Linked DNA regions of Methylomonas sp. 11b. The protein of the gene in region 2 interacts with the protein of the main gene of each other region in a pairwise test. Links are inferred from orthologs where the notes say so. Each region holds a gene or a part of one and is shown on either strand. Other genes may lie near its edges. The genes, in order: ybgC, acpP and bioH.

Region 1 (6,005 bases), 1.9 Mb from region 2 along the record:
TCCGCAGGCCGTTGGTGGAAGAGCAGGCCGATAGTTACGTCTTGGATGCTTCGTTAGCGGCGATATTGCCACTAGTACTTTAAGCAAGGGTCGATAAGCCGGCGGGACGATGGTAAAATTCCCAAATTTTTAGAAGATTCAGAGAGATAGAATGGCAGGGCATAGTAAGTGGGCTAACATCAAGCATCGTAAAGGCGCGCAGGACGCAAAACGCGGCAAGATTTTTACCAAACTGATTCGCGAGATTACCGTGGCTGCGAAAGGATCGGGTGGTGGTGATCCTGCCAATAATCCAAGTTTGCGCACCGCTATCGATAAGGCGCTCGGTGCCAATATGAAGCGCGACACCATCGACAACACCATCAAAAAAGCCATAGGCGCGGTTGATGGCGTGGTCTACGAAGAAGTACGTTACGAAGGTTACGGCCCAGGAGGTACGGCGGTGATGGTCAATTGCTTGACCGATAATCGCAATCGTACTGTCGCTGATGTGAGGCATGCGTTTTCCAAGGCTGGTGGCAATTTGGGCACTGACGGTTCGGTGGCTTATATGTTTCGCAAGGTCGGAATTATCAGCTACTCCAATGGAGTCGATGAAGACGCAGTGATGGAAGCGGCGATGGACTCCGGCGCAGAGGATGTGGTCACCAATGATGATGGTTCTATCGACGTGTTTACCACTCCTGAAGACTATATGGCAGTCAAGGATGCCATGGTTGCTGCCGGCTTCGAGCCGGAAAACGCCGAAGTGACGATGCATGCTGACGTCAAAACCGAGTTGGATGCCGATGCGGCCGAAAAAATGCTGAAGCTGATCGACCGCTTGGAAGATCTGGACGATGTGCAGGATGTTTACTCCAATGCCGACATCAGCGACGACATCATGACTGCACTCGATGCCTAATCACACCGCACAATTACTCGCACCAATAGACTATTGACCAGAATTTTAGGTATAGATCCAGGCTCGCGCATCACCGGCTACGGTGTGGTGGAGTCGACGCCGCGCGGTATTCGCTATGTAGCGAGCGGCTGCATTCGTATTAAATCCGATGAATTTCCTGAGCGTTTAAAGCAGATTTTTGATGGCGTCAGCCAGGTGATTGAATTGTATCGTCCCGAGCAAATGGCCATCGAACAGGTGTTTATGCATAAGAATGCCGATTCGGCCCTTAAGCTAGGTCAGGCTCGGGGCGCGGCTATTTGCGCGACCTTGAACCGCGATTTGCCGGTGTTCGAATACGCTGCAAGACAGGTGAAGCAGGCCTTGGTTGGCAAAGGTAATGCCGATAAGCTGCAAGTTCAGCACATGGTGAAAATTTTGTTGAGTATTCAAGGCGATATGCAAATCGACGCTAGCGATGCGTTAGCAATAGGTCTGTGTCATAGTCACTATCAGGAAACCGCGATGCGTTTGCAGAAGGCGAGTTCGTGATCGGTTTTTTGCGCGGTAAATTGATTCACAAAGCCCCGCCGCAATTGTTGCTGGATGTACACGGTGTTGGCTATGAAGTGGAAGCGCCGATGAACACCTTTTACGACCTGCCGGCACTGGGTGAGGAAGTTAAACTGCATACGCATCTAGTGGTGCGAGAGGATGCGCACATTTTGTTCGGCTTTGCCACTCAAAGCGAGCGCATGCTGTTCAGAACCCTGATCAAAGTCAATGGCGTCGGACCGAAACTGGCATTGACGATACTGTCCGGGCAAAGCACCGAAGAATTTTATCGTTGCGTGCATGACAACGATTTAAAAGGTTTGGTGCGCTTGCCGGGTGTCGGCCAAAAAACCGCCGAGCGCTTGATTATTGAAATGCGCGGTCGTTTGCCGGAATTGAACAAGCTATCGGCAACGAATGAACGGCCAAGTTCGTTACCTGGGTCGGCAGCCAGCCCGAAGCAAGAAGCGATTAGTGCGCTGTGCGCCTTGGGGTATAAACCGCCCGATGCGGCGCGAATGGTGCAATCGATTGCCACCGAAGATAAAAGCTGTGAGGACATTATTCGTTTGGCGCTGCGCGGTGCGGTTAAATGATCGAGAGTGACAGATTGGTTACAGCTCAGGGAAATAATGACGAAGAGCGTGTGGATCGAGCTATTCGCCCCAAGCGTCTGAAAGACTATGTCGGCCAAAAAGAACTCCGCGAGCAAATGGAAATCTTTATCCAGGCAGCGGTAACGCGTTCGGAAGCTCTGGATCATGTATTGATCTTCGGCCCGCCCGGCTTGGGGAAAACTACCTTGGCTAATATCGTGGCCATGGAAATGAATGTCAACATTCGGCAAACCTCCGGCCCGGTGCTGGATAAAGCCGGGGACTTAGCGGCTTTGCTGACCAATCTGCAAGCGCACGATGTACTATTCATCGACGAAATCCATAGACTCAGTCCGGCGGTGGAAGAGGTACTGTATCCGGCTATGGAAGACTACCAAATTGATATTATAATAGGCGAAGGTCCGGCAGCCCGCTCGATTAAGCTGGATTTGCCACCCTTTACGCTGATAGGCGCTACGACCCGAGCCGGTTTGTTGACATCGCCTTTACGCGATCGTTTCGGTATCGTCCAACGTCTTGAGTTTTACACCGTTGAGGAACTGGCCAGTATCGTCAGTCGCTCGGCGAAGCTGTTAAATATTGGCATGGACAGTGGTGGTGCCGACGAGATAGCCTGCCGCTCGCGGGGCACGCCGCGCATAGCCAACCGACTCTTACGTAGAGTGCGGGATTTTGCCGAAGTAAAAGGCAACGGCACGGTTAGTCGTGAGATCGCCCAACAAGCCTTGGATATGCTGAAAATAGACCAGCAAGGGTTTGATATGCTGGACCGGAAGTTATTGACAGCCATGATAGAACATTTTCAAGGCGGTCCAGTCGGGCTGGATACGCTGGCTGCTGTGATCAGCGAGGAGCGCGGTACCGTGGAAGATGTGCTGGAACCTTATTTGTTGCAGCAAGGCTTTATCATGCGCACCCCCAGAGGACGAGTGGTGACGCATAAGGCTTACAGCCACTTTGGCTTACCAGTGCCCAAGCAGCAACCCGGCGTCGATGACATCTTCGCCAATTAATAATTCGTTAAGAGACGAATGAAAGAATTTACTTGGCCGGTAAGGGTCTATTACGAAGACACTGACGCGGGCGGTGTGGTGTTCTACGCTAACTATTTGAAGTTTTTTGAACGCGCCAGAACCGAAATGCTGCGTATTGTCGGTTTCGAACAGGACAGGCTGATTATTGAGCAAAACCTGATTTTTGTCGTGCGTTCGGTAAAAGTCGATTATTTGAAGCCGGCGCGCTTCAACGACCTGTTGGATGTTAATGCAAAAGTGATTGAACACAAAAAAACGAATTTTACCTTTGAGCAATCGATTACCCGGCAACAAGACCTGTTGTGCGCTGCTGAAGTTCGAATTGCCTGTCTTGATGCGCAAAGCATGAAGCCCAAACTGATTCCCTCTGCTATTTTGGAACATTTAAACTAATGAATACCGATTTATCCATCCTGACGCTGGTCAAAGAAGCCAGCATCGTCGTGCAGTTTGTTATGTTCATCCTGTTGTCGGCATCGGTTGCTTCCTGGACCTTCATCTTTTCCAAGCGTAAAGAATTGAAGCAAGCCATCGCCATCACCGACGACTTTGAGGAGGAGTTTTGGTCCGGCGTCGGTTTGGCCGAGCTGTATAAAAAAATGTCCAGTGACCGTTTCGAGCCGGAAGGCATAGAAAAAATCTTTCTGGCCGGTTATCGCGAGTTTGCGCGGATGCGCCAGAAGGGCGATGTCGAACCTTCGGTGCAGGTAGAAAGTGCGCAGCGGGCGATGCGAATCGAGTTATCTCGCGAGTTGGATAGGCTGGACGAGACCTTGCCGTTTTTGGCGACAGTCGGTTCGACCAGTCCTTATATAGGCCTGTTTGGCACCGTCTGGGGCATCATGAATTCGTTCCGTGCCTTAGGCGAAATCAAGAATGCGACGTTGGCAAATGTCGCTCCCGGTATTTCCGAAGCTTTAATTGCTACCGCCATTGGTTTGTTTGCAGCGATTCCAGCAGTTATTGCCTATAACCGCTTCTCCACGCGCTTGGATCGTTTGGCTGGCCGTTACGAATTATTCGTCGACGAGTTCGTGGTATTACTGCAAAGACAGGCGCACAGCAAATGAATGTAGGCGGCAGCAATCGCAGATCGCGCAAAAAACGCGGAGTAATGGCCGAAATTAACGTCGTGCCTTATATCGACGTTACCTTTGTGCTGTTGATGATTTTCATGATTACCGCCCCGCTGGTGCAAACCGGTGTCGAGGTCGAATTACCCCAAGCCGAGGCTGATTCGGTTGATTTACAGGATCAGGTGCCGGTGATTGTTTCGATCAAAAAAGACGGCAGTTTGTATGTCGATATTGGCAATGGTGATGAGGAAGCCGAGACGCCGGTCGATGTCGATACCGTTAAAACCAGAGTCGCTGCGGTATTCAGAAATAATCCGAAAGCCCAGCTGTATGTGCGTGGCGATCACGAAGTGGAATACGGGAGTATCGTCAGCGTGATGGTGGAGTTGAAGAAAACCGGTGCCCCCAAAGTGGGCTTGATGACCGCGCCGCCGCCAGACAGCAAATAAAGACCACCATGAAAAGTTTTAAACCTTCGCTTGCACAGGCGATAGCGCTGCACATTCTGATTGTCTTGTTGTTCAGTTTTAGTTTTCTAACTGAAACTGACGACGCACAAATGGCCCCGCCGGCGGATATTATTGAAGCGACTGTATTGGATGGCGCGGAAATCGATGCGGAAGCCGAACGCTTAAAGCAGAATGAAGCAAACAAGCAACAAGCCGAAAAGCAGCATCAAGAGCAACTGGAAAACGCCAGAAAAACCGAAGAGCAGTTGTTGCAGCAAGCTAAAAAGCAACGCGTGCTTGAAGAGCAGAAAATTCAGGAAGCCGCCGAAAAGCGTAAGCAAGAAGCGCTAGAAGAGAAGAAACTGCAGGAACAACTGGTCGCCAAGCGTAAGGAAGAGGAAAAAAAGTTAGAGGAAGCCAAGGAACGGCAAGCTCTGGAACAGAAAAAAGCCAAGGAAGTCGCGGAAAAGCAGAAGCAAGCCGAACTGGAGAAACAAAAGGAAGTCGCGGAAAAACAGAAACAAGCCGAACTGGAAAAGCAGAAGGAATTGACGGAAAAGCAAAAGGAAGCCGAGAAACAAAAGCAACTGGAAAAGCAAAAACAACAGGAAGTGGAGCGCGAAGCCAAGTTGAAGGAACAAAAACTGGCGGAAGCGGCGCGAGAGAAACAACAGCAGGAAGCGGAAATCAAAAAGCTGGAACAGGAAAAGAAGTTACAGGAACAAAAAGCCCTGGAACAGCAAAAAAAGCTTCAGGAGCAAAAGAGCGAGGAAGCCAAGCGCCAGGAACAAGCAAGGCAAGCGGAAGCCAAGGCAAAAGCGGAAAAGGAAAGGCAATTAGCTGACGAAAAAGCTAAAGCCGAGAAAGAAAAACAGGCCGCGCTTAACGCTGAAAAAGCCAAACAAGCAGCGGAAGCCGAGGCAAGAGCCAAGGCGGAAAAAGATAAACAACTCGCCGCCGAAAAAGCGGAGAAAGAGCGCCAAGCCAAAATAGCGGCAGAAAAAGCCGAAAAAGAACGCATGGCGGCCGAAGCCGAAGCTAAAGCCAAGGCGGAGAAAGAACGTCAGGCCAAGCTGGCTGCGGAAAAGGCCGAGAAAGCCGAAAAAGAACGGCTCGCGGCGGAAGCGGCTGCTAAAGCCAAGGCAGAACAAGAGCGCCAAGCTGCGATAGCGGCGGCTGAAAAAGCGGAAAAAGAACGCCAGGCTGCGGAGGCTGCCGCTGCTGCAGCGGCAAAAGCGGCGTCGGATAAGCAAGCTGTAGATTCCGCGAAGCAAATGATAGCCCGCAAAGTCGAAGGGGCTTGGACGCGGCCGATCAACGCAACGCAAGGCTTGAGATGCACAATTCAGGTAAAATTGTTGGCTAGCGGTGATGTGATGGACGCAGTGGTG
Region 2 (5,872 bases):
CGCCGAGCAAATACCCCGGCGATTTTTCTCCGCTCTTCGCCGGCGCCGGTCTCCTTTTCGACGATAGATGCCAAAATCAAAGCCTCGTACGGATTTTCCAACGGCACGCCATCGTCGCGCTTCTGCCATTCTTCGTTCAATACCGCTTGCATTCGATCGTGTGCGCGCTTCAGTAAATCGACATCGGAGGTGTTTTTTTCAAAGAAATAGGTATCGGGAAAAAACAAGCCCTCCGGATGATTCTTATCCGAGCCGATTTGCGCCATCAAGTCTTCCAGTTGGTTATCGGTCAGTGTGTGTTGCAGATTGGGGTTGTTCTTGATTGTGTTAAACACTTGCTTGAAGGACCATCCTTCCGGAAACGTAATCGAATACTTCCTGGTTTTACCGTCGGTCAATTGTTGCAGAATGTCAGCGGCGGTAGAACCTTTAGCCAACACATACTCACCCACCTTCAACAAATGGTCGAGATTTTTCCGATAGGCAAATAAACGAAACCATAAGCGATTTACCGTCACCTGCTGCGCACGCAGATTTTTCACCACCGATTCCAGCGTATCGCCTTTTTTAATTTCAATCACGGTCTCGGTCATTACTACCGGCTTTTTGAGAATCAGTTGATAGTGCATACCGGCCCAAATCGACACCAAGCCCAATACCATTAATAACGTAAATGCGATGATGCTTCTGAACACTGCTATACCTCCGCCATGCGGGCTGTGCTGAGCAGATCTTGCAAACGCCGAGTGATGACACCGACCTTAAAAACTTGCCCTTCCAGCCGTTTGATCGGCCAAATACCGATTACCGAGTTACTGACAAATAATTCGTCAGCTTGCAAAACGGCAGCTTGATCAATTGCTTGCTCAAATAACGGTAGTTTGATCCGCTGCGCGAACTCCATAATCAATTGCCGCACAATACCCGCAACTCCGCATTGCCCTAACGGCGGCGTGTATAAACTGCCGGACTTGACGATGAATAGATTAGTCATCGTGCCTTCCACCACACGGTCTTGAGTATCCAACATCAAACCCTCTTGAATTGAATCATCTTGCCATTCCGCTCTGGCTAAAATCTGCTCGAGTCGATTCATGTGCTTGATGCCGGCCAAGCTCGGGTTCAAAGACAAACGCTGGCCGCAAAAACGCGCGGCTATGCCGTCTGTTTGGAACTGATGGGGGTAATCGGGATAAGGATGCAGACCGAATAGTCTGGTAGGGATAATGTGATCCGGCTGCCGGTAACCGCGACCGCCGCTGCCGCGCGTCACCATCAACTTCAACACGGCTCTCTCGCTGGACTGACTCAATTGCCGCGCTTCAACGTCGAGCAAGGCAGTATCCGGCATCGGAATTAGCAGCCGGCGACAACCTTCGGCTAAGCGTTTTAGATGACGATCAAAAAACAGCGGCTTGCCCTGCAATACTTCGATGGTCTCGAACAGACCGTCACCGTATTGAAAACCTCGATCAGAAACATCGACACAGTGTCTGTGCTCGCCGTTTAATAAAAACATAGCCAGACACTGCGGAAGCGGAAGCGCTTATTGGTAACGTTTGAAAACCAGCGAACCATTGGTACCGCCGAATCCAAACGAGTTGGAAATGGCGACATCGATGCTCATGTTTCTGGCTGTATTCGGAACGTAATCCAGATCGCACTCGGGATCGGGATTTTCCAAATTGATGGTGGGCGGTGCAATTTGATGCTGAATAGCCAAGGCGGTCAATACCGCTTCGATACCACCTGCCGCGCCCAGCAAATGACCAATCATCGATTTGGTGGAGCTGACAGCCACTTTATAAGCCGAGTCGCCCAGCGCTAATTTCATCGCATGCGTTTCGCCAATATCGCCGGCCGGTGTCGAGGTACCGTGCGCGTTGATATATTGCACGTCTTGCGGATTCACTTTAGCGTCACGCATCGCATTGCGCATGCAGCGTGCCGCACCTTCGCCGCCTTCGGATGGCGAGGTGATGTGGTAAGCATCGCCGCTCATGCCGTAACCGACCAGTTCCGCATAAATTTTCGCCCCACGCGCTTTGGCGTGTTCCAGTTCTTCCAACACCACGACCCCGGCACCGTCACTGAGTACGAAGCCGTCACGGTCTCGATCCCAAGGCCGACTGGCGGTGGTCGGACTATCGTTACGACGCGACAAGGCTTTTGCCGAGGCAAATCCGCCCATCGCGGTCGGCGAGGTCGTGCAGCGTTCCGCGCCACCGGCGACCATCACATCGGCGTCGCCGTATTTGATCAATCTCGCCGCGTCGCCGATATTATGCGTACCGGTCGAACAAGCGGTGACGATGGCAAAGTTAGGGCCTTTCAAACCGTATTTGATCGACAGATTGCCGGAGATCATATTGATGATATTGCCCGGCACAAAAAAAGGCGAAATCCGTCTGGGACCACCCGCCACGTAGGTGGCATAGCATTCTTCAATACCGGTGATACCGCCAATACCGGCGCCGATGGCTACGCCGATGCGCTCGGCATTTTCTTCGGTGACTTCAAAACCGGAATCCTCAATCGCCTGGCAACCGGCAGCAATGCCGTAATGCACGAAGCCGTCCATGCGTTTGGCATCCTTATCGGCTATATAATCGCCGATATTAAAATTTCTGATGACACCGCCGAACGTCGTTGCAAAAGGGGATATGTCAAATGAATCGATCGGACTAATGCCGCTCTTCCCGTTGACAATGCCATCCCAGGTATCGGCAACATTATTGGCTAACGGCGTAATGGCGCCTAAGCCCGTTATAACAACTCGACGTGTGCTCACAGTAAACTACCGGTAAAAAAAGAAGACAACCAGAGAAGGGGGATAAACCGGCTAGTGGATGGAAACCACCCACTAACTTTTGGAAACAACTTACTGCAGATTGGCGTTGATATAATCGATAGCCAATTGGACTGTGGTGATTTTTTCAGCTTCTTCGTCTGGAATTTCGCATTCGAATTCTTCTTCCAGAGCCATGACGAGTTCAACTGTGTCTAAAGAATCAGCACCAAGATCGTCAACAAAAGACGCATCGTTCGCGATTTCTTCTTTTACGCCTAATTGTTCTGCGACAATCTTTTTTACTCGTTCTTCGATATTACTCATATTTTTTTCCTCGAACAATGCAAATGCCTGACTGCGAGCACTTACCTTATCTTTAGTGTTGTATTAATTGAATTTGCAATCTCGTCACTGGCCTTGCCTAACGACAGCGCGGATTATACTTTATGTTCCAAAAAATTCACAACATTCGCCCGCGACTAGGCGATTCGCGGCCTGAGGCTATGTCTTCCCGCTCAAATTTTTAATAATTTCTTCCAACGGCACCAAATTCAGTTTGATACGAAACAAAACCGCCTTGTTCTCCAACACCCCGAAACATTCGTAGGTGCGCAACATGATGCTGGTGTGATTCAGGGTTTTATCCGGAGACTCCGGCAATTGCTTAACCAGAATATGCAGCTTGTCGTTGTTTTTTAGCTTAGCCAAATGCACGCGATCGACCGATATGTCGTGCGAGGTATACACCATCGGATTGCGCTTGAAATCGTGGTTTTCCAGTTGCGCTTTCTCCAGCAAAGCGCCGGAAGTCAAACTGCAAGGAAACACTTCCGGATACTGTGCCACTTGCAACAACTCATCGAAATAGTCGGACTGCTCCGCAAACGAACCCGACAGAAAGTTCTTCACATTGCCGTTATTCATCCACTTACGCTTCAAAAAAAACTCGGTGCCGGGCACAACGGTTTTATCGGGTAGCGCATTTAAATCCGGCAGACCGCTTAAATCGGTATCCGCTAAAAACAAAGGCTGTTTCGTTTCTTTTTTATACCCGAGCAAGATGGTTTTACCTTGCGACTTGATCGCAATCCGATTGGTTAAAGTGAGTTCCGGTATCGTCGCGATGAGCGTCTTTTTGATATCCAGCGTCATTGCCTGCCGCGGCCGCAAGGCATTGACGAAGATGATCTGATAATTACTAAAACGCAGCTGATTGTCGGCGATAATCTGGTCTTCGTGATGCGCTTCCCGGTATAAGCGCATCTGATATTCGATCAGGGTATTCAACTGAAAGCCCAACACAATCGGGCCTTTAAACGGATTATGCGTGACCTGCAACCATTTATGCTTGTCATGAAACAGGTTGAAATCGTCGGACGCGTTGCGGGCGACTTCGATATGAATTTGTTCGAAAGTAAACGACTGGTCTTTCATCGATGGCCAATGACAGTAGATATTGACCGGCTATTCTAGGCCGATTGCGATAAATCAGAAAGTAACGCACCAAACTAGCCCATTCACAGCCGACAACAATACTCGGCCTAGACCGGAAAATCAGGTTACTATCCAAGCATATCCTCACTTACTTGGGCAACGAGAAGCCGCATGCATATCGAAAGACATAAAAATCACCGCATTGGCTGGCTACGGGCGGCCGTGCTGGGCGCCAACGACGGCATAGTGTCCACTGCCAGCCTGATTTTGGGCGTCGCGGCAGCCGGCGTGGATGCCAAACATATCTTGATCGCCGGCATTGCCGGCCTGGTAGCCGGCGCGATGTCCATGGCCGCCGGCGAATACGTCTCGGTGTGCTCGCAAGCAGACACCGAACACGCCGACCTGGAGCGCGAACGCCGGGAACTCGCCGCCTATCCGGAACACGAGCATGAGGAAATGACCGCAATCTATGTAGAACGCGGCCTGGACGAAGCGCTGGCCGCCGAAGTTGCCCGCCAGCTGATGGCACACGACGCGCTTGGCGCGCATAGCCGCGACGAACTTGGCATTACCGACACCTCCACCGCCCGCCCGGTGTTGGCAGCATTTTCATCGGCTGGCAGTTTTTCCGTTGGGGCAATATTGCCTTTATTGCTGGTGTTGTGGACGCCGGCACCCGTATTGATTTGGGCCGTAGCCGGCGGCTCCTTGCTGCTGTTGGTATCGCTAGGCGCCCTATCCGCCCGCGTTGGCGGCGCTTCAATGTTGATTGCTGGATTGCGCGTCAGCTTTTGGGGCGCGTTGGCCATGGGCTTGACCGCTGGAGTTGGGGCTATATTTGGGGTGGCCGCCTGAGACAAACCAAGCCGAAAAGTGTATCCGGGGATTTGCTCAGTTAGTCATTTGCAAAAGTGCCGTCACTTGCTGACGTATTTGCTCTGCTAACTCACCATCCAACCGTTCCAACCACTGCTCAGGAATCCGCTCCAATCCATACTTCGCACCCGCCAACATCCCCGCCAAGGCGCCGGTGGTATCGGCATCGCCGCCTTGATTGACTGTGGCGATCAGGCAAGATTCGAAGCTGTCGGTGTTGAAAAAATGATGCAGCACCGTCTGTACGGTATCGACGATGTAGCCCGAGGCTTTGCCCGGATACGGATTGTAGGCAAATTCGCTGTGCTGATTGATCAAGTGTTCGGCTTCCAACAAACAGGCCTCAAGGCCTTGCCCGTGAATCAATCGATTGGTCATTCGCCCCAATGCCAGGGTCGCGGCATCGGACAACGAGTTGTGATGGGTGATGTGACTCTGCTCCAGGCTCCAAACTTCGAAATCGTCCGGCCGGTCCAAAGTTGCCAGCACCACCGGCAAATTGCGCATGCAGGCACCGTTGCCGGCATCATCTTCTCGCGGCAAGCCCACCAATAAACCTTTGTCGCGATATCGCAGGATGCCGCGACGGCAAGTGTTGCCGACATCCGGCGGATCACTTGCCAGCCAAGCCAAAAAATTGTCGGCTACCGCCCGCAAATTCCAGCCTTGCTGATCGATGATGGCTTCCCCCAAGGCCAAGGACATTTGCGTATCGTCGGTGACTTGCCCAGGCTCCAAGCCGAGCCAGCCGCCACCTATCATTTCGGT
Region 3 (6,180 bases), 3.0 Mb from region 2 along the record:
ACAAAGTGCTGGCCAACAGTAAGACACCTGCTACCAACATCCAGAAGCTCATGTTGTTCATCCGCGGCAAGGCCATATCCGGCGCGCCGATCATCATCGGAATCATCCAGTTGGCCAAGCCGACGAACGCCGGCATTACCGCGCCGAATACCATCACCAGGGCATGCATGGTGGTCATCGAGTTGAAGAAGTTAGGATCGACAAATTGCAGGCCAGGCTCGAATAACTCGGAGCGAATGACCAATGCCATGGCACCACCGACAAAAAACATTATCAGACCGAATACCAGATACAAGGTGCCTATATCTTTGTGGTTGGTGGTAAATATCCACCGTAAAACGCCCTTTTCGGGGCCGTGATCGTGGTGATCGTGATGATCATCATGTTCAGCTACGACAGCAGTCATACTTTATACCTCAGCAAAAATTAGAAAATGAGTTCATTGCGAAAATCAGTGAATTACTCATCATCGTCCCATTTGGGTGTGATTTTATTAGGCTGAATCTCATCACCCACGTTGTTACCCAATGCCGGCGCGTTTCTGATGTAAGTAATCAGCTCGGCCAATTCGTCATCCGGCAATTTTTTGAAGGCCGGCATTTTGCTCGTACCTGCCTGAATAAAACCAATCAGCTGATCCATATTGCCGGTGACTTTCGCGCTGCCTCGCAACGCAGGGAACCAACCGGAGATACCGTTACCGTCGATCTGGTGGCAAGCCACGCAGTTTTTCAGATAAACAGACTCACCTTTTGCCATCAGCGTATTGCGGGTTTGGTCGCTCAAGTCAGGCTTCTGATTTTGCTTATCCAAAGTCGCTTTAACCCAGGCATCGTATTGATCTTGCTCCATCGCAATCACCACCACCGGCATGAAACCGTGGTCGCGGCCGCACAACTCGGTACATTGACCACGGTAAGTGCCGGGTTTATCGACTGAGGTCCAAGCTTCGTTCACAAAACCGGGGTTGGCGTCTTTTTTCCAGCCCAGATCCGGAACCCACCAGGAGTGAATCACGTCCGCTGCAGTAAACAGGAAGCGAATTTTTTTACCAACCGGCACCACCAGCGGCTTATCGACGTTCAGCAGGTAGTTGGGGACGTTACGCGGATCCATAGAACTAACCCTATGGGTTTTTTCGCTGGCCTCGTCTAAATGGCTTTCGAAATGCACGCCGCTATCCAGGTATTCGTACTCCCAATACCATTGTTTACCGGTGACTTTGATACTCATCTCTGAGTCCTGCACCTTGTCCAAATCGATCACGGCTTTGGTGGCAGGAATCGCCATACCCACCAGAATCAGCGTGGGAATGATGGTCCAGATGATCTCGACAGTCGTATTCTCATGAAACTGCTCGGCTTTATGACCCTTTGATTTACGATGATGATAAATCGAGTAAAACATAGTGCCGAACACCGCGATCCCAATAAACACACAGATCCACAGAATCAGCATGTGCAAATCGTAAAGCTCGTTACTGAGTTGCGTCACGCCCTTCATCAGGTTGAGTGTATAGTCCGCATGCGCAGTCCCCAAGCCTAAAGCCATCAGGACCAGACAAGCGAGCAGTTGCTTTGTTTTCTTCACGGAGCAGCCTCCCCATTGGTAGTTATAAACTTGTATGCGTTATATCTTCGTAATATCGTCGCAAGACCATTTAACCGGCGAACAATTCCATTTACTGATAATTATCATAAATTAACTGGGCAATTTTAACCCATGACTCACCCACAAACCAGAAGAGGTTTTCCCGTTTGTAAAAAATACACATAAAAAAGGCTTGGGAGCATCGCTGCTCGCAAGCCTTTTGTTGCATATTAGAGACAGATTTATGCTGTCATTACTTCAATGCGTCAGAATAAGCCATATCGAATTTCGGAATGTGGTTATCCAGCCAGCCTTTCACCAATTGACCGACGTCCTCGGTGACTTCTGCTTCACCGGCATGGAATTTTTTCTGCAAATCCGCGCAGATACCGATCAATGCTTCATGCTCGGCTTTGTGTCTATCATAACCGCCAAAGCCTTTAGCAACCATTTCCCTTTCTTCGTGAGCAAAGTGATCGACCACGTAGGTAATCAATGCATCCAGCGAAGCGCCAACAGTAGCGCGCTCCGCGCCGCCCGTGGCCTCATCGTACAGTTTATTCAGCAAACCGAATAAGGTTTGATGTTCTTGGTCGGCAAATCCGACATTCGTGCCATACTGAGCCGCAGTCCAAGTAATTAAAGCCATATAACGTCTCCTGGTTGTTTTTGTAATGGAGTCGTCATTTTGAACATCTGTTAATCATTTTTTTTGATGTACATCAACTTTTTGCCAGTTTGGTAAACTCAAGTTCGTCGCCAAAAACTCAAAGTCGGCAGCAGCCAAAAATGGCAGAACACCCAACAGCGGCGCCTCTATCACTTCGCGCAAAAACGCCAGATTGCCATCGAAACCGGGCATCTTAGGGTCAATTTGCACCGCCACCCAACCGGCGCAGGACAAACCGCTCCGGCGTATGGCCGACATCGTCAAGCGCGCGTGATTGATACAACCCAGCCTGACACCCACCACCAGAATCACCGGCAAACGTAACGCTTGCGCCAGACCGGCATTGTCCAAATCACTGCTCAACGGCGAATACCAGCCACCCGCCCCTTCGACCAGCACTACATCAACCCGTTGTTGTAATCGTACAAATCCGTCCGCAATAACATCCATCGAAACTTCAACACCACCACAAGCCAGATGCGGAGAAATTGCCGCTTCAAAAGCGTAGGGATTGATTTCCCGGTATTCCAGTGGCACTGAAGCGTATTGCTGCATCAGTAGTGCATCGGAATTTTTCAGCATGCCGTCATGCCATTCACAGCCGGCGGCCACCGGTTTCATTCCCACCGCACTTAAGCCTTGCATTTGCAGACAGCGCATCAAGGCAATAGTTGTCCAGGTTTTGCCGACATTCGTATCGGTGCCGGTAATGAAGAACGCAGATTTCATGACCTTGCCCGCACGAAGATAATTTCGTAGCTGGCCACTATTTCGCCGTTTACCATGCTGTTTTCGTAGTGCCGCATCATGCGCTGCAATTGCGAACGGGTGGTGAGCCGCCGATTTCTGGCATCACTAACGTTATGCGCCCCAAGATCTTTTAACTCATGCATCAAAGCCATCACCGAAGGGTAAGACAAACGATACATCACCGTGTCCACATCGACCCGCGCTAAACCGGCAGCCCGTAAAAAACCGCAAATCTGCCCCGCACTATAAAAATCGTTAACATGAGCAAAGTCGTCCACACCAGTCCAAGCCGCTTTCAGCTCTCTTAAGGTCTCCGGACCGAAGGTTGAAAATACCAGTTGCCCACACTGGCGCAATAATCGCCGCACATCGGCAAACACCGCCGGCAAGTCCTGACACCACTGCACGGCCAGATTCGAATAAACCTGTTGCAAACTGTTATCCGCAAACGGTAGTTTTTCGGCATCGGCACAAACATATTCGACCGGTAAAGCACCGTTGTTCCGTCGCGACGTTTGCAGCATGGGCAACGCAATATCCAATGCCAAACAAGACTGATTCAGACAATCTAAGGGCAAACGGCGCGTCAAAAAACCGGTGCCGCACCCAACGTCCAGCACCCAACCCGGCGCGGATTGCAACGGAAATTTTTGCAGCAAGGCCAATCCCACCTGGCGTTGCAACATCGCCGCCGAATCATAACTCCCAGCCGCCGCCGCAAATGAACGCCTAATTTTGGCTTTATCCAACACGGCAAAACTCATTCAGCCGCGGCAACGATGTCGCATAGCTGCTGGGCGTGCGATAAAAATGGCACATGTCCGGCACTTGCCAGAACATGTAGTGTGACGCGTGTGTTTAAAGTCTTTACAGCTTGCCCGGTTTGCACCGGAATCAAAGTATCTTTATCGCCTTGCATGACCGTGATCGGACAGCGCAACCCCACGACTGACTTGCGCAAATCGCTATTTTTCAGAATTTGCAAACCACCCTGCAACGCATCGCGCGTCGGGGCATCGCACTCCTGCACGGCCAAGCGCAATTGCTGTAACAACTGCCGGCTCTCAGGCAAGCCTTGCACTTGCAAACCCAAAAAGCGTTGCAAGGTCAATTTCGTGTCATCGCTAAGCTGGGCGACAAAACCATCCAACACCTCCGGCCTCACTCCCGGCCAATCGGCAGTCTTAACAAACTTCGGATTGCCTGATAACAAGAACAGCGACTGCAATCGCTCGGGACAGCGCGCCGCCATATCCAAAGCCACCGTCGCGCCCAGTGACCAGCCCAACACGCTAAAGCGATTGACCGGAATCGCATCGAATAACGCGGAAGTAATAGCCGGTAGATCATACGCATCCAACCCGGCACTGCGACCATGACCGGGTAAATCCAGGCAAATCACCTGGCGATGCCGAGCCAACTGCCTGGCAAAATCACGCCAAATGCCGCTATGCATCGCCCAACCGTGCAGCATGACTAATGGTCTGCCCTGGCCGTATATTTCTCTATGAATTTCAGTCATGGCAAAGCCTTAGCCAATGCCTCCAACAAGGCATCGATCTGTTGTTCGGTGTGATTAGCGGAAAAGGTGATCCGCAAGCGAGCGCTGCCGGCCGGCACGGTCGGCGGTCTAATCGCACTGACCCAAAAACCTTGTTCCAGCAAGCGTTGACTAGCCGCCACGGTTTGGCCGCTGTCGCCAATCAGAACAGGTTGAATCGCGGTAAAAGAGTCCATTAGTCGCAGGCCTTGTTGTTGCGCACCTTGCCGGAAACGGGAGATTAGATTTTGCAACTGTTCGCGCCGCCAAGACTCAGCTTGCAACACCCGCAAACTGGCGCGAGTCGCCTCGGCCACAGCCGCCGGCAGCGCGGTAGTAAACACATAACTCCGGGCTTTTTGAATCAACATCTCGATCAAATCCTCGGAACCGGCCACAAAGGCACCGAACGTCCCAAATGCCTTGCCTAAAGTCCCGATTAGAATGGGTACGTCATCCTGACTCAAACCGAAATGCTCGACAATGCCGCCGCCGTTTTTACCGAGTACGCCAAAACCATGGGCATCGTCGATCAGCAAACCGGCATGATGCTTTTCTGCCAACGCCACCATGTCCGGCAGCGGTGCCAAATCGCCATCCATGCTGAACACGCCGTCGCTGACCACCAAAGCCTTGCCCACAGTATTCGACAGCTTAGCCTGCAAGTCTTGAACATCCGCATGCCGATAGCGCTGAAAGCGCGCCCGCGACAATAAACCCCCATCCAGCAGTGAAGCGTGATTCAAGCGGTCCTCCAACACAGTATCACTGCGACCCAGCAATGCGGAAATCACACCCAGATTTGCCATATAGCCAGTGGAAAACAGCAAGGCCCGCTCCCGCCCGGTAAAAGCCGCCAATTCTTCTTCCAAAGCATGATGGGCAGCGCTGTGCCCACAAATCAGATGTGCAGAACCACTACCAACGCCGTAGCGATCCACAGCCGATTTGAATGCTGCCGCGACCTCGGCATGATTGGCCAGCCCCAGATAGTCGTTACTGCAAAAATTGATTAATTGTCGACCATCGACATTCTGCATGATGCCTTGCGGACCATCGACTACCCGGCGGCACCGATACAGGTTGTCCTGCTCCAGCCGCCGCAGTTCACCGGCGAAGTCGTAGAAAGCGTTGGCCATTAAGCGTAACTTGATCCACCCATCCGCACACCCAAACGCTCGAACAACTGCTGGTCATGGTTGGTCATCGGGTTATCGGTGGTCAGCAGTTTATCGCCGTAGAAAATCGAATTGGCGCCGGCCAAGAAACACAGAGCCTGCATCTCGTCGCTCATGGCTTTGCGGCCAGCTGACAGACGTACCCGCGATTGCGGCATTAGAATTCTAGCGACGGCGATGGTGCGTACAAACACGATAGGATCTAGCGCTTCTATTCCGTGCAACGGCGTACCTTCCACCTGCACCAACATATTGATAGGCACACTTTCCGGATGCTTGGGCATATTGGCTAGTTGCAACAACAACTTGGCGCGGTCAGTCTCCGACTCGCCCATACCGACAATCCCGCCGCAGCAGACGTTGATACCGGCATCGCGCACCCGCTCCAGCGTATCCAAGCGGTCTTGATAGGTACGGGTGGTAATGATTTCGGAATAATAGTCTTCGGATGT

The links.
Region 1: the proteins of acpP (region 2) and ybgC interact in binary tests that used the Escherichia coli proteins (3 or more experiments, as listed by UniProt). The link is inferred for Methylomonas sp. 11b from one-to-one orthologs.
Region 3: the proteins of acpP (region 2) and bioH interact in binary tests that used the Escherichia coli proteins (3 or more experiments, as listed by UniProt). The link is inferred for Methylomonas sp. 11b from one-to-one orthologs.

Annotation. Positions count from the first base shown.
Region 1 is NZ_KI911557.1:4,063,177-4,069,181, forward strand. The notes cover bases 1,960-4,784. They hold ybgC (tol-pal system-associated acyl-CoA thioesterase), read left to right. Parts: upstream 1,960-3,086; coding sequence 3,087-3,482; downstream 3,483-4,784. Other genes in these bases: ruvA (Holliday junction branch migration protein RuvA), read left to right, coding at 1,960-2,034; ruvB (Holliday junction branch migration DNA helicase RuvB), read left to right, coding at 2,034-3,068; tolQ (protein TolQ), read left to right, coding at 3,482-4,159; tolR (protein TolR), read left to right, coding at 4,204-4,614; tolA (cell envelope integrity protein TolA), read left to right, coding at 4,623-4,784. Also shown: METH11B_RS0119545 (HAD-IB family phosphatase), read left to right, coding at 1-83; METH11B_RS0119550 (YebC/PmpR family DNA-binding transcriptional regulator), read left to right, coding at 152-904; crossover junction endodeoxyribonuclease RuvC, read left to right, coding at 938-1,435; more of ruvA, read left to right, coding at 1,432-1,959; more of tolA, read left to right, coding at 4,785-6,005.
Region 2 is NZ_KI911557.1:2,204,683-2,210,554, forward strand. The notes cover bases 1,499-4,190. They hold acpP (acyl carrier protein), read right to left. Parts: upstream 3,116-4,190; coding sequence 2,882-3,115; downstream 1,499-2,881. Other genes in these bases: pabC (aminodeoxychorismate lyase), read right to left, coding at 1,499-1,519; fabF (beta-ketoacyl-ACP synthase II), read right to left, coding at 1,547-2,791; METH11B_RS0110645 (hypothetical protein), read right to left, coding at 3,293-4,190. Also shown: endolytic transglycosylase MltG, read right to left, coding at 1-695; more of pabC, read right to left, coding at 698-1,498; more of METH11B_RS0110645, read right to left, coding at 4,191-4,225; METH11B_RS0110650 (VIT1/CCC1 transporter family protein), read left to right, coding at 4,397-5,083; draG (ADP-ribosyl-[dinitrogen reductase] hydrolase), read right to left, coding at 5,120-5,872. UniProt on the Escherichia coli protein: Carrier of the growing fatty acid chain in fatty acid biosynthesis.
Region 3 is NZ_KI911557.1:5,225,956-5,232,135, reverse strand. What follows is about bases 2,652-5,651. They hold bioH (pimeloyl-ACP methyl ester esterase BioH), read right to left. Parts: upstream 4,533-5,651; coding sequence 3,771-4,532; downstream 2,652-3,770. Other genes in these bases: bioF (8-amino-7-oxononanoate synthase), read right to left, coding at 4,529-5,651; bioC (malonyl-ACP O-methyltransferase BioC), read right to left, coding at 2,986-3,774; bioD (dethiobiotin synthase), read right to left, coding at 2,652-2,989. In the rest of the region: ctaD (cytochrome c oxidase subunit I), read right to left, coding at 1-406; coxB (cytochrome c oxidase subunit II), read right to left, coding at 460-1,590; METH11B_RS0125035 (bacteriohemerythrin), read right to left, coding at 1,844-2,239; more of bioD, read right to left, coding at 2,294-2,651; more of bioF, read right to left, coding at 5,652-5,689; biotin synthase BioB, read right to left, coding at 5,689-6,180. UniProt on the Escherichia coli protein: The physiological role of BioH is to remove the methyl group introduced by BioC when the pimeloyl moiety is complete. It allows to synthesize pimeloyl-ACP via the fatty acid synthetic pathway through the hydrolysis of the ester bonds of pimeloyl-ACP esters.